DNA from 2 places in the Streptomyces sp. NPDC001744 genome. Region 1 is predicted to be linked to the other one. Evidence: riboswitches for the same ligand, from Rfam matches in the RefSeq annotation. Region 1 holds a riboswitch; the other holds the start of a gene.
The links. A riboswitch is a leader RNA that binds a small molecule or an ion and turns the genes downstream of it on or off. The one in region 1 is predicted to bind cobalamin.
Positions count from the first base shown of each region.

Region 2: another riboswitch for cobalamin. It lies ahead of cobN (cobaltochelatase subunit CobN); the one in region 1 lies ahead of ACFYZY_RS19030 (CbtB-domain containing protein).

Region 1 is NZ_JBIAUG010000015.1:58,116-65,149, forward strand. Features, by position in the region: gene ACFYZY_RS19015 (glycosyl hydrolase) at 1-137, shown strand, start outside; gene ACFYZY_RS19020 (LacI family DNA-binding transcriptional regulator) at 206-1,231, opposite strand; gene ACFYZY_RS19025 (CbtA family protein) at 1,768-2,577, opposite strand; gene ACFYZY_RS19030 (CbtB-domain containing protein) at 2,592-2,819, opposite strand; cobalamin riboswitch at 2,859-3,015, opposite strand; gene ACFYZY_RS19035 (histidine phosphatase family protein) at 3,128-3,703, shown strand; gene ACFYZY_RS19040 (hypothetical protein) at 3,829-4,383, opposite strand; gene ACFYZY_RS19045 (FecCD family ABC transporter permease) at 4,669-5,745, opposite strand; gene ACFYZY_RS19050 (FecCD family ABC transporter permease) at 5,742-6,776, opposite strand; gene ACFYZY_RS19055 (iron-siderophore ABC transporter substrate-binding protein) at 6,790-7,034, opposite strand, start outside.
Region 2 is NZ_JBIAUG010000014.1:30,596-37,629, forward strand. Features, by position in the region: partial or broken gene ACFYZY_RS18080 (ABC-F family ATP-binding cassette domain-containing protein) at 1-1,230, shown strand, start outside; gene cobN (cobaltochelatase subunit CobN) at 1,227-4,832, opposite strand; cobalamin riboswitch at 4,910-5,044, opposite strand; gene ACFYZY_RS18090 (cobalamin biosynthesis protein CobG) at 5,371-6,594, shown strand; gene ACFYZY_RS18095 (precorrin-8X methylmutase) at 6,591-7,034, shown strand, end outside.

The sequences.
Region 1 (7,034 bases):
TGAAGGCCGCCACCGGCACGCTCGGCGACCTGCGGGGCGGAACGGTGCGCCTGGAGGTCTGGAGCGCGATCGGCAACGGCGACTCGCGGCTCCGGACGGGCACGGACCGGTCCGTGGTGGTCATCCCGTACGACTGACCCCGCGGAGGACCACGGCGGCGGGCCCGGGGGACGCACCCCGGGCCCGCCGTCTCCCGTCCGGGCGCTCAGGCGGAGGCGCGGCGGACCAGCGAGGTCGGGGTGATCACGGAGCTCGGCACCCCGGGACCGGTCCCGTCGAGCAGCCGCATCAGGAGCTTCACCATCAGCCGGCCCATGCCCTCGACGTCCTGGTGCACGGTGGTCAGGGCCGGGGAGGTCCTGCCGACCACCGAGGCCATGTCGTCGAAGCCGACGACCGCCACGTCCTCCGGCACCCGCACCCCGCGCTCCCGCAGGGTGCGCAGGGCGCCCGACGCCATCAGGTCGTTGGCGACGAACACCCCGTCGATGTCCGGCCGCCGGTCGAGCAGTTCCGCCATGGCGCGCGCGCCGCTCTCCTCGGTGAAGTCGCCCGCGCACAGCAGCGCGGGATCGGCGTCGAGGAGGACGTCCCGGTAGCCGTTCAGCCGGTCGATCGCCGAGGTCTGGTCGGCGGGGCCCGAGATGTGGGCGACGTTCCCGCGCCCGAGGCCCCTCAGGTGGCGCACCGCCTCCCGGGCGCCGCCCCGGTTGTCGCAGTCGACGAAGGGTACGGCCGGATCGGTGCCCGGGGCGGGCCGCCCGCCGACGACCACCGGAATCCGCGCCCCTCCGATCATGGCCGGCAGGGCGTCGTCGCTGTGCAGCGAGAACGCGAGCGCGCCGTCGACGTGTCCCCCGCCCAGATAGCGGGCGATCCGCTCGTGGTCCCCGGGGCCCTCCACCCACAGCAGCACCAACTGGGAGTCGTGAGCCGTCAGTTCGCGACTGATACCCCGTATCTGCTGCTCGAAGAACGGGTCCGAGAAGATCCGGAACTCGGGCTCCGCGATGATCACGGCGACGGCGCCGTTGCGCCGGGTGACCAGGGAGCGGGCCGCGTGGTTGGGGACGTAGCCGAGCTCCTCCACGGCCCTGCGCACCTTCTCGGCCAGGGGCGCGCGCACGCCCGCGCCTCCGTTGACGACCCGGGAGGCCGTGGCGCGGGACACGCCGGCGCGCGCGGCGACGGCTTCCAGCGTGGGGCGGGGCCCCGTGGTCTGCTCGGGCAAGGCGGGCGCTCCTCGGCTGGGTCGGCTGGAGGGGACGTGCGCGGCGTGCGGTGCGGGGCACGCGGCGCGGAGGTCGGGGCGGGGCGGGGCGGGGCGGCGTTCGGGGGATCAGGATATCTGTAGCCCGCACCTTCTGAGAGCGCTCCCAGAGAGGGAGCCCCGCGCGTTCCGGACACCCCCGCCGACCCCCTCCTCGGCGTTCGGCCGCCGCCGGAGCCTTACGGCATGGAGCCCGGCGGCGGCAGGGCACCGGACCCGGTGGTGGGTACGGGGCGGAGCCCGTCACGCCGGCTCGTGGACGCTCGCGCGGGCGAGCGGCCGCCGTACACGTCCGTTCCCCCTGGCGGGGCGACCGGCCGGAGCGCGGCGGGCCGTCACCGGCTGTGCCCCGGGCCGGGCCCGTCCGGCCGGCGGGAACGGCACGGGCCCGCCGGGCCGATGGACGGCCGGGCGGGCCCGGAACCGGAGAGGCCGCCGGACGCCCGCCCCGCAGGGGCGTGCCGTCCGGCGGCCGTGGGTCGGTCGGCGACCGTGGCTCAGCCGGCGATCCCGGTCCGGGCCGGGGCCTCCGTGCCGCCGGTGCGCGCGGCCAGCGCCTTCTGGGCGAGGACGCCGAAGACGATCGCGAACACCGTCCACAGCACGGCCTGGACGCCGAGCGACGCCATCCGGAACTCCCACAGCAGATCGGCCGGGAAGGTCGCGGAGACCGCGTCGTCGTTCGACGGCAGGACCACGAAGGCGGCGCCCGTCACGGCGACGAAGCCGAGGCCGGCCGCCAGGCTCGCGTTCCAGTTGCCCAGCCGGGGCGCGAGACGGCGCCCGGCGATCACCGCGGCGGTGCCGAGGAGCACGCTGAGCAGGATCATCAGGAAGAACAGGGCGGTGCGCCTCCCGATGGTGTCGGGGTTGCCGACGGCCGGCGGGGTCGCCGGGTACTTCAGGAACGGCACCAGGCAGACGGTGGTGAAGGCCGCGGCCGCCGTCAGGGCCGCGGTCGCCCGCGGTCCGAACCGGCCGACGCGGCCGAGCGCGAAGGAGAACGCGAGCGCGGCGACGCCGCCCAGCGCCACCCCGTACACCAGGACGCCGGTGGCCAGGCCGAAGGTGGACTGCGCGGAACGGCCGACCACCTCCTCCTCTTCCACCGCGCCGGCTCCCGCGCCGCCGTGGTCACCGTGTTCGGAGTGGGCCGTCTCCCGCGCGGCCTGCGCCTCCTCCACGGCGATGGACCTGTTCACGGAGGGTTCGCCGCCCAGGTAGGCGGCGGCGAAGGCGAACAGGCCGGCGACGAGGCCCGCGAGCATCCCGCGGACCAGCAGGGTCCTCACCATGGAGGCGTGCACGCGCGCGTCGCCCCTCAGTGGCACGGGAAGCCGAGCAGGTGACGCCCGTCGTGCACCCACTCGTGCACGCCGGAGCCCGCGAAGAGGGAGGTGGCCCCCTGCTCCGCACCCACGAAGTAGAGCGCGATCAGCGCGAGGAGACCGACGAAGAGGGCCCAGGGCAGCACGACCCGCACGGGCAGCGGAGCCGGTACGGCGACGGAAGGGGGGGAGACGGCGGCGGAGAGGGCGGCTTCGGCCATGAGGGAACCTCCTGAGGGAACTCGCGTCCCGGTCGGTGGTGCAGGACGACGGTCCACGGGTCTGACTCGCCGTGACGTCCCGGGGACGCCTCGGCATACAGTGGCGCGACCGTGCCGGGTTCCCACCGGACTTCCGTATCGCCGTCGTCACGTTGTTCAGATGTCGCTCGACGGTACCGCGTGACATGAGCATTGTTAAGGGTGTGAGGTCCGGATCACTTTCCGCGCTCCGGGCGGGGGCACCCGCCGAAGGCTCCGCGCCCCGGACACGGCCGCCCGGCGCCGCCCCCTACCGGGAAGGAACCCCGATGACAGTCCGGCTGACGCTGATCCCGCCCGCCGTGAACGACGCGCTGCGCGAGGTCCGGTTCGACGACGACGGTCCCCTCGACCCGGCGGGGCTCGCCCGCGCCGAGGCCGCCGCGGCCTTCGTCGGTCCGTCCCCGCGCGCCTACGCCTCGCCCTCCGCGCGCTGCCTCGCCACCGCGCGCGCCCTCGGCCTGCGGGCGGAACCGGTGGACGGCCTCGCCGGCTGCGCCGTGGGGCGCTGGCGGGGACGGACCCTGGAGGAGATCGCCGCCACCGAGGGCGACGCGCTCGCCTCCTGGCTGTCCGACCCGACGGCGGCACCGCACGGCGGGGAGTCCCTGCGCGACCTGCGCGTCCGGGTCGGCGTCTGGCTCGACGCCCTCCAGGAGGGCACGGGGCGCGTCACGGCCGTCGTAGAGCCCGACGTCGTGCGCGCCGCGACGGTCCACGCCCTCGGAGCGCCGGACGGTACGGCCCGGCGCCTGGACGTCCGCCCCCTGACGGCCGTTCACCTCAGCGGTCGCGGCGGGCGCTGGAACCTGCGCGCCGGGGAGCCCCTCGGAGGGGGCCGCTGACCGCCCCGGAACACCGGCCCCGCCCCGGGACCGCCGGGGCCGGACGCCGGGCGGGGTCCGCGGGACCGTGGACGCGGGCCGCCCCCGGCCCCGGGCGGGGCGGGGGGCGGCGCGGTCGGCGGTGGTCAGCAGGGGCGGATGTGGAAGACGGGCGTCCAGGAGGCGGTACCGGTGGACTTGGCCACGTTCGACCAGCGCTCGCTGCCGTTCTGGTTGTAGAAGCGGGCCCGGGTCCCGGGGGTCTGGTTGTTGTTGAAGGTGCCGTCGCCGACGCCGGTGAAGTCGTAGTAGCCGCAGCGGTAGTAGTCGTAGGTGTAGCCGCGCCCGTCCACGATGCACAGGTGGCCGTCGGCGCAGCTCACGGCCCGGTCGGGGGAGGCCAGGTCGCGGGCTCCGGGGAGGCCGGGGACGGCGACGGTGACGGTGCCGCCGGCGGTGGCGAGCCTGTTCGCCGAGATCTGGCGGGCTCGGGGTTCCTGCGCGAGGACGGCGTCGACCCGGCGCTGGAGTTCCCCGGCCCGCGCCCCGGAGAGGCCGGCGGCACGGGCCTGTTCGGCGTAGACGGCCCGCTGGTCGGTCGGAGAGGCGGTCGAGGCGTGGGCGGACAGGACGGAGCCTGCGATCAGGGCCGCGGCGGCGGCCAGCAGTGCGGCGGGACGGCGGAACGGAACACGCTTCACGGTCTTCCTCCTGCGATGAACGGTCACACCGTGTCGTGGTGCAGGGGGAATGCTGTCCACCTCGACGCCCGTATAAGAGGCATCGGAGGCATATCTACTGATGTGGGTGACGCTTTGTACTCGTGACCGAGGCGGAATCGCGCCGAACCGGTGCGCGCGCAATCCGCCACCGCCCCGGCGCGGGACGCGGGGCGGGGGGCGGGCGGCGGGCCGCTCGCGCCCGGCCCCGTCCCCCTCCGGCCCGGCGGGTTCGCCGGCCGCACGCGCCACCGCCCCGGCCCCGCCTCAGACGGGCCGCCTCCACTCCCGCAGCAGCAGATGACCCAGGTACGCCCCTCCGACGGCCATCGTGTACAGGCCGACCGGCAGGTCGTCGAAGAACGGCGACTGCTGGGCCGCGAGGTCGGCGAGGACCAGGAGCAGGGCGCCGAGCAGGGTCGACATGACCAGCTGCGGCCCGCCGCCGCGCGTGACCCGCTTGGCGATCTGCGGTGCCGTCAGGGAGATGAAGGCGATCGGCCCGGCCACGCTGACGGCGCCCGCGGACAGCACGATCGACAGGGCGACCGCCGCCGTCGCAGTCCTGGCGGGGCGGGCTCCCAGACCGGTGGAGAGGTCGTCGCCCATCTCACTGACGCCCAGGGGCCGCGCCAGGAGCGCCGCGAAGGGCAGGCAGACGAGCAGCACCCCCCAGATGACCGTCGCGTCCTCCCAGGAACGGGCGGAGAGGCTGCCGTTGATGTACGCGGTCAGCGCGCTCGCCTTGTCGCGCTCGACGGCGTACACCACGTACTGGGTCAGGGCCGTCGCCATCGCGGCCACGCCGATGCCCGCCACGACCAGCCTTCCCGGGTGGCGGAACCCGGTTCCGGTGGAGGCGTACACGACCCCCATGGCGGTCACCGCGCCGAGCAGGGCGCCGACGGGCACCGGCACGGTGCCGGGGAAGAAGAGCGCGGCGGCCGCGGCCCCCGCGCCGGAACCGGCGCCGAGCCCGATCACGTCGGGGCTGCCCAGCGGATTGCGGGTGACGGACTGGAACAGCGCCCCGGACAGGCCGAGGGCCGCCCCGGTGGCGACGGCCACCACGAGCCGCGGGCCGCGCAGCCGGTTCAGGACGAAGGCGTTCTTGCCGGTCGCCCCGCCGGTGAGGGCCGACGGCAGGTCGGTGAGGCCGATGCCGAGCCGGCCCGCCGTCAGGGTCGCCACGGCCGCTCCCAGGAGCAGCAGTACCGACACCGCGGCGGCGAGCAGGGAGGAGCGGCGCACGGGTATCGCGACCCGGGGCCCCACCCGTACGAGGACGCGTCCCGCCGGACGCGGCGTCACGGTCCGGGAACCGGTGCGGTCGGCGGTCTTCATGCCGCTCCCCTCATGCGACGGACGGCGAAGAGCAGGGCGGGCGCGCCCACGAAGGCGGTGACGACGCCGACCATCAGCTCCTGCGGGCGCAGCAGGACCCGGCCGATGACGTCCGCGAAGAGCAGCAGCGTGGGTCCCGTGAGCGCGGTGAAGAGGATCTGCATCCGGAAGTCGGCGCCCACCAGGGCCCGGACCAGGTGCGGGACGGCGAGTCCGACGAAGGCGATGGGTCCCACCGCCGCCGTGGCGGACGCGCTGAGCAGCGTCGCGGCGAGCAGGCCGGCGCCCTTGACCCGGGCGGGGCTGATGCCGAGCGAGGCGGCCTTGTCGTCGCCCAGCGCCATGGCGTTGAGGCCGGGCGCGAGGAGGACGGCGAGGAGGAGGCCGGCCGCGGCGAACGGCAGCACGGCCCAGAGGGCGTCGAAGCCCCGCCCGCCGAGCGACCCCACCACCCAGTAGCGGTACGTGTCGAAGACCTTCGGCCGGGACAGCGCGACGGCCTGGATGAACGCGGCGAGGACGGCGGAGAGGACCGCGCCGGCGAGGACGAGTCGCACCGGACCGCCGCCGCCCCCGGCCGTGCCGACGACGTGGACGAGGACACCGGTCGCCAGGGCGCCGGCGAGCGCCCACCAGATGGTCTCCCGCTGTCCGGACGCGCCGAGGAACGCGGTGGCGGCGACGATGCTCGCGGACGCGCCCGCGTTGATGCCGAGGAGCCCCGGCTCGGCGAGCGGATTGCGGGTGATGCCCTGCATCAGGGTGCCGGCCAGTCCGAGGCAGAGGCCCGCGAGCACGCCGAGCGCGGTGCGCGGGTAGCGGCTCTCGACGACGGTGCGGGTGTAGTCGTCGCCGCCTCCGGTGACGACCCGCAGGACGTCGGCCGCGGACGTCGGCCTGCTGCCGAACATCACGCCGGCGAGCAGGGCGAGGGCGAGCAGGACCAGGCACAGGACGGCGGCTGCGAAGTACCGGGCGGGGCCCCGCCGCACGACGGCGGGGTCCTGCCCGGTACGGGAGAGAGTGGTCACGCCGGGTCCGCTGTTACTTCCCGGCCTTGGCGACGGCCTTGTCGATCATCGGCAGGTAGCGCTCGATGCTGTACGGCACCGTCAGCGGGTTGATCATGGAGGAGGCGGTGACGAACGGCGTGTCGTGGCTGTAGACGAGCGCGCCCTTCTTCACGGCGGGGATGGCCGCGTACAGGGGCTGGGCCTCGACCGTCCTGCGGGACTTCTCGTCCATGTAGAAGGTGAAGGCGATGTCGCTGTTCGCGAGCTTGTTGGCGT
Region 2 (7,034 bases), on a different contig from region 1:
CGGCTGCTCGCCGCGTACGAGGCCCGGGGCGGCGCCGGGGCCGACCGGCGGGTGGAGACGACGCTGCGGCGGCTCGGGGAGCGCCGGCCGCTCGACCGCGCCCGGCCCCTCGGGACGCTCTCCGGCGGACAGCGCTCCCGGCTCGCCCTCGCCGCCGTGCTCGCCGCCGCACCCGAACTGCTGCTGCTCGACGAGCCCACCAACGACCTCGACGACGAGGCCGTGGCCTGGCTGGAGGAGCGGCTGCGCGCCCACCGGGGCGCGGTCGTCGCCGTCTCCCACGACCGCGTCTTCCTCGACCGGGTCGCCACCGCCGTCCTGGAGGTCGACGAGGACCGCCACACCCTGCGCCGCTACGGCAACGGCTACGCCGGCTACCTGGCCGGGCGCGCGGCCGAACGGGCCCGCAGGGCCCGGGAGTACGAGGAGTGGAAGGCCGAACTCGCCCGGTACACGGCCCTCGCGGACACGCGCATCGACCGGTTCTCCGCGATCCCCCGCAAGGCCCCGGCCGCGTTCAGCGGGGCCGGCGCCTTCCGGGCCCGGTCGCGGGCGCACGGCGCCATGAGTCGCGTCCGGGCCGCCCGCGAACGCCTCGCCCGGCTCACCGCCCACCCCGTGCCCGCGCCCCCGGAACCCCTCCGGTTCCGCGCGCGCCTCGCGGGCGGGGGCGCGTCCGTGGACCTCGTGGACGTCCGGGTGGAGGGGCGACTCCGGCTCGGCGCCCTCCACCCCGACGCGGGCGAACGGCTCCTGGTCACCGGCCCGAACGGCGCCGGGAAGTCCACCCTCCTGAAGGTCCTCGCGGGCGAACTCGCCCCGGACGGCGGCACCGTGCGCCGGCCCGCCCGGGCCGGGCTGCTCCGCCAGGAGACGGACCCGCCCACCGACCCCCGTACGGTGGGCGAGGCGTTCGGAGCGGACCGCACGGACGAACTCCTCGCCCTCGGCCTCTTCTCCGCCCGCGACCTGACGACCCCCGTCCGGCACCTGTCGGTCGGACAGCGCCGCAAGCTGGAGCCGGCCCGGCTCGTGACCTCACCCGCCCACCTGCTCCTCCTCGACGAGCCGACCAACCACCTGGCCCCGGGCCTGGTGGAGGAGATCGAGGCCGCGCTCGCGTCCTACCGGGGCACGCTGGTCGTCGTCAGCCACGACCGGCGGCTGCGGGAGGGCTTCCGGGGCCGCCGGCTGGAGCTGGCCCCGGAGGCCGCCCCGACGACGGCCTAGTCGTCGGAAGAATCCTCCAGGTCCCCCTCCGTCTCCAGGAACACCTGCCGCAGCGCGGCGAGCGTCTCCGGGTCCGGCTTCTCCCACATGCCCCGGGACTCGGCCTCCAGGAGCCGTTCCGCGATGCCGTGCAGGGCCCAGGGGTTGGCCTCCTTCAGGAACGCCTGGTTCTCCGGGTCGAGGACGTACTCCTGCGTCAGCTTGTCGTACATCCAGTCCGCGACCACGCCCGTCGTCGCGTCGTACCCGAAGAGGTAGTCGACGGTCGCCGCCAGCTCGAACGCGCCCTTGTAGCCGTGGCGGCGCATCGCCTCGATCCAGCGCGGGTTGACCACGCGGGCGCGGAAGACGCGGGAGGTCTCCTCGACCAGGGTGCGGGTGCGGACGGTCTCCGGGCGGGTCGAGTCGCCGATGTACGCCTCGGGGGCCGTGCCCCGGAGCGCGCGGACGGTCGCGACCATGCCGCCGTGGTACTGGAAGTAGTCGTCGGAGTCCGCGATGTCGTGCTCGCGCGTGTCCGTGTTCTTCGCGGCCACCGCGATCCGCTTGTACGCGGTCTCCATCTCGGCCCGCGCCGGGCGCCCTTCGAGCCCGCGCCCGTACGCGTAGCCGCCCCACACCGTGTACACCTCGGCGAGGTCGGCGTCCGTGCGCCAGTCGCGCGAGTCGATGAGCTGGAGGATGCCCGCGCCGTACGTCCCGGGCCGGGAGCCGAAGATGCGGGTCGTGGCGCGCCGCTCGTCGCCGTGCTCGGCCAGGTCGGCCTGCGCGTGCGCCCGTACGTAGTTGTCCGAGGCCGGCTCGTCGAGGCCGGCCACCAGCCGTACGGCGTCGTCCAGGAGGCCGATGACGTGCGGGAACGCGTCCCGGAAGAAGCCGGAGATGCGCAGCGTGACGTCGACGCGCGGACGGCCGAGTTCGGTGAGCGGGATCGGCTCCAGGCCGTTCACGCGGCGCGACGCCTCGTCCCACAGCGGGCGGACGCCGAGCAGGGCGAGGGCCTCGGCGACGTCGTCGCCGGCGGTGCGCATCGCGCTCGTGCCCCACAGGGAGAGGCCCACGGAGGTCGGCCAGTCGCCGTTGTCGGCGCGGTAGCGCTCCAGGAGCGAGTCCGCGAGCGCCTGGCCGGTCTCCCAGGCGAGCCGGGAGGGGACGGCCTTCGGGTCGACCGAGTAGAAGTTGCGGCCGGTCGGCAGGACGTTGACCAGGCCCCGGAGGGGGGAGCCGGACGGGCCCGCCGGGACGAAACCGCCGTTCAGGGCGTGCACGGCGTGCGTCAGCTCGTCGGTGGTGGCGGCCAGGCGCGGCACGACCTGCTCGGCGGCGAAGCGCAGCACGGCCCGCACGTCGGGGCCGTGGCCGGCCGCGACCGACTCGACCGCCTCCACCACCCAGTCCGCCGCCTCCATCGCCTCGACCAGCTCGCGCGCCTCCGCCTCCGCCTCGTCGGCGGTGGTGCGGGTCGCGGCCGACTCGTCCAGGCCCAGGGCCTCGCGCAGGCCGGGCAGGGCCTGCGTGCCGCCCCAGATCTGGCGGGCGCGCAGGATGGAGAGGACCAGGTTGACCCGGGCCTCGCCGGCCGGGGCGCCGCCGAGGACGTGCAGGCCGTCGCGGATCTGGGCGTCCTTGACCTCGCACAGCCAGCCGTCGACGTGCAGCAGGAAGTCGTCGAAGCCGTCGTCCTCCGGCCGCTCCTCCAGACCCAGGTCGTGGTCGAGCCGGGCGGCCTGGATCAGGGTCCAGATCTGGGCGCGGATCGCGGGCAGCTTCGCCGGGTCCATGGAGGAGATCTGCGCGTACTCGTCGAGCAGCTGCTCCAGGCGCGCGATGTCGCCGTACGAGTCGGCGCGGGCCATCGGCGGCACCAGGTGGTCGACCAGGGTCGCGTGCGCGCGCCGCTTGGCCTGCGTGCCCTCGCCCGGGTCGTTGACCAGGAACGGGTAGACCAGCGGCAGGTCGCCGAGGGCCGCGTCCGGGCCGCAGGAGGCGGACAGGCCGGCGTTCTTGCCGGGCAGCCACTCCAGGTTGCCGTGCTTGCCCAGGTGCACCATGGCGTCGGCGCCGAAGCCGCCGTCCTCGGCGCGGGCCGCGATCCAGCGGTAGGCGGCCAGGTAGTGGTGGGACGGCGGGAGGTCGGGGTCGTGGTAGATCGCGATCGGGTTCTCGCCGAAGCCGCGCGGCGGCTGGATGAGGATCAGGAGGTTCCCGCGCCGCAGGGCGGCGAGCACGATGTCGCCCTCCGGGTTCCGCGACCGGTCGAGGAACATCTCGCCGGGCGCCGGGCCCCAGTGCTCCTCGACGCGCGTGCGCAGCTCCTCGGGGAGGGTGGCGTACCAGCGCCGGTAGTCGGCGGCCGGGATGCGGACCGGGTTCCTGGCCAGCTGCTCCTCGGTCAGCCAGTCCTGGTCGTGGCCGCCGGCCTCGATGAGGGCGTGGATCAGCTCGTCGCCGTCGCCCGAGACCAGACCGGGCAGTTCCTCGGCGGGGCCGAAGTCGTACCCCTCCCCGATCAGCCGGCGCAGCAGGGCGACGGCGGAGGCGGGGGTGTCCAGGCCGACGGCGTTGCCGATGCGGGAGTGCTTGGTGGGGTACGCGGAGAGGACGAGCGCGATCCTCTTCTCGGCGTTCGGGATGTGCCGGAGGCGGGCGTGCCGCACGGCGATCCCGGCGACGCGGGCCGCGCGCTCGGGGTCCGCTACGTAGGCGGGCAGGCCGTCCTCGTCGATCTCCTTGAAGGAGAACGGGACGGTGATCAGGCGCCCGTCGAACTCGGGGACGGCGACCTGGCCCGCGGCGTCCAGCGGGGACAGGCCCTCGTCGTTCTCCTCCCAGGCCGCGCGGGAGCCGGTCAGGCACAGGGCCTGGAGGATCGGCACGTCGAGCGCGGCGAGCGCGCCCGCGTCCCACGCCTCCTCGTCGCCGCCCGCCTGCGCCTCGGCGGGCTTGGTGCCGCCCGCCGCGAGGACGGTGGTGACGAGGGCGTCGGCGGCGCGGAGGGTGTCGATCAGCTCCGGCTCGGGGGCGCGCAGGGAGGCCACGTACAGCGGGAGCGGCCGGGCCCCGGCGTCCTCGATCGCGTCGCACAGGGCGCCGACGAAGGCGGTGTTGCCGCTCATGTGGTGGGCGCGGTAGTAGAGCACGGCGACGGTCGGGCCGTCGGTGGCCTTCGGGGTGCGCTCCAGCGGGCCCCAGGTGGGGGCGGCGGCCGGCGCCTCGAAGCCGTGGCCGGTGAGCAGGACGGTGTCGGAGAGGAAGCGGGCCAGCTGCTCCAGGTTGGCGGGGCCGCCGTGCGCCAGGTACGCGTGCGCCTCGGTGGCGACGCCGACGGGCACGGTGGAGACCTCCATCAGCTGGGCGTCGGGCGCCTGTTCGCCGCTGAGCACGACCACCGGCTTCCCCGAGGCGCGGATCGCGTCGAGCCCGTCCTCCCAGGAGCGGAGGCCGCCGAGGAGCCGGACGACGACGAGGTCGGCCCCGTCGAGGAGGCCGGGGAGGTCGGCGAGCGGGAGCCGGGCCGGGTTGGCGAACCGGTACGCGACCGGGCCGCCGGCCGCGCGGGCGCTGAGCAGGTCGGTGTCGGAGTGCGACAGCAGCAGGAGCATGGCGAGGCAGGCCTTCCTCGGGGTTGTCCGCGCCCCGGGTGGTCGTGTGGGTTGGGGCCTCCCCTTGCTCGAGCGAAGCCGAGAGCTCGGGGAAGGGAGTTCCTGACTCACCGCCCCGAAAGCGCCGGGCCGGTTCACAGTGGCGGGACCGCGCCGGAATCTCACCGGGCTTCCTCCCCGGGGTCCTGGAACCCCATGCCGCTTGCATCCTAGATCGTGGGCTCCGGGAGCCGGGAGGGCCGGGCGGATCCCACCCGGCCGGGGACCCCGGCCCCGCCCGCCCGAAACCCGGAAGACGCCCCGGGACCCGCTTGGCCAAAACCCGGAAGACACCCCGGACCCACACGTCCCGAACCCGGAAGACACCCCGGACCCACCCGCCCCGAACCCGGAAGACACCCCGGACCCACCCGCCCCGAACCCGGAAGACACCCCCGGACCCACCCGCCCCGAACCCGGAAGACACCCCCGGACCCACCCGCCGGGCGCCCGGGAGTCAGGCTGATCACACCCGGCCGGCAGCCGGTTCCCCGTGGGTATGCTCGCCGCCATGCCGCCCACCCCGTCCCCGACGCCCGACCCCGGCGCTCCCCGCGTACGGGACCGGGGCGACGCCTGTCCCGGGGCGCTGCGCCTGCACTCCGCCGACGACGGCCTCCTGGCCCGACTGCGGCTGCCCGGAGGCCGCCTGACGCCCCGTCAGGTGGAGGCCCTGGCGGACGCCGCGGAGACCCTGGGCGACGGGCGGATCAGCGTCACCTCGCGCGGCAACGCGGAGCTGCGCGGCCTGGCGGAGGGCTGCGGGGCGGAGCTGGCGCCGCTCCTGACGGAGGCGGGCCTGCTGCCCTCCCCCACCCACGAACGCGTCCGCAACATCGTGGCCTCCCCGGCCGCCGGACTCGACGGACTCGGCCACGCCGACGTGCAGTTGTGGGCCCGCGAGCTGGACGAACGGCTCTGCGCCGCGCCCTGGGCGGCGGCGCTCTCGGGCCGCTTCCTCTTCGTCCTCGACGACGGCCGGGGCGACGTCACCGGCCTCGGCGGCGATGTGACCTTGGTCGCAGCGGCCCCGGACGCCGCGCTCCTGCGCCTCGGCGGCCGCACCGTCCGCGTCGCCGCCGCCGACGCCCCGCGCGCCGCGCTCGCCGCCGCCCGCGCCTTCCTGTCCGCCGCCCGCGAGGCCGGTACGGGCGCCTGGCGCGTCCGCGAACTGCCGGAGGGGCACGACGTGGACGTGCGGGAAGCGCTCGCGCGGGCCGGGATCGCGGCGGAGGACGGACGGGAGCCGGTCCCGCCCCGCGCGGCGCCCCCCGCCCCCGGCCCCCTCGGCGCCTCCGCCCTCCACGTCCTCGCCCCCCTCGGCCGCCTCACCGCCGCCCAGCTGCGGGCCCTGTTGCCCGCCGGCGAGGTGCGGCTCACGCCCTGGCGCGGGGCCGTCGTCACCGGGACGGACCCCGGACGGCTGCCCGCCCTGGAGGCGCACGGCCTGATCACCCGGCCCGGCTCCCCCTGGGCCGGCGTCAGCGCCTGCACCGGGCGGCCCGGCTGCGCCAAGTCGCTCGCGGACGTCCGGGCGGACGCCGTACCGGGCTCCCCCGGCCTGCCCGTCCACTACTCCGGGTGCGAGCGGCGCTGCGGCCGTCCGCACGGCGACTGGATCGACGTCCTCGCCGTCCCCGGCGGCGGCTACCTGGTGAACGGCGCCCCCACCCCCCGCACCTCCCTGCCCGAAGCCGTGGCCACGGCCCGTACGACGAGATGAGCGAGAGCAACAGGATGTTCGACTACGAGAAGGACGGGACGGAGATCTACCGCCGGTCCTTTGCCACGATCCGCGCCGAGGCGGATCTCACGGGCCTGCCCGCCGACGTCGCCCAGGTGGCGGTCCGGATGATCCACGCCTGCGGCATGACCGACCTCGTCCGGGACATCGCGTACTCGCCGGGCGTCGTCGCGAGCGCCCGCGCCGCGCTCCGGGCGGGCGCGCCGATCCTCTGCGACGCGCAGATGGTCGCCAGCGGCGTCACCCGCAAGCGGCTGCCCGCCGGCAACGACGTGGTCTGCACCCTCTCCGACCCGGCCGTGCCGGACCTCGCCGCCGAGCTGGGCACCACCCGTTCCGCCGCCGCCCTGGAGCTGTGGCGGGACCGCCTCGAAGGCTCCGTCGTCGCCATCGGCAACGCCCCCACCGCCCTCTTCCAC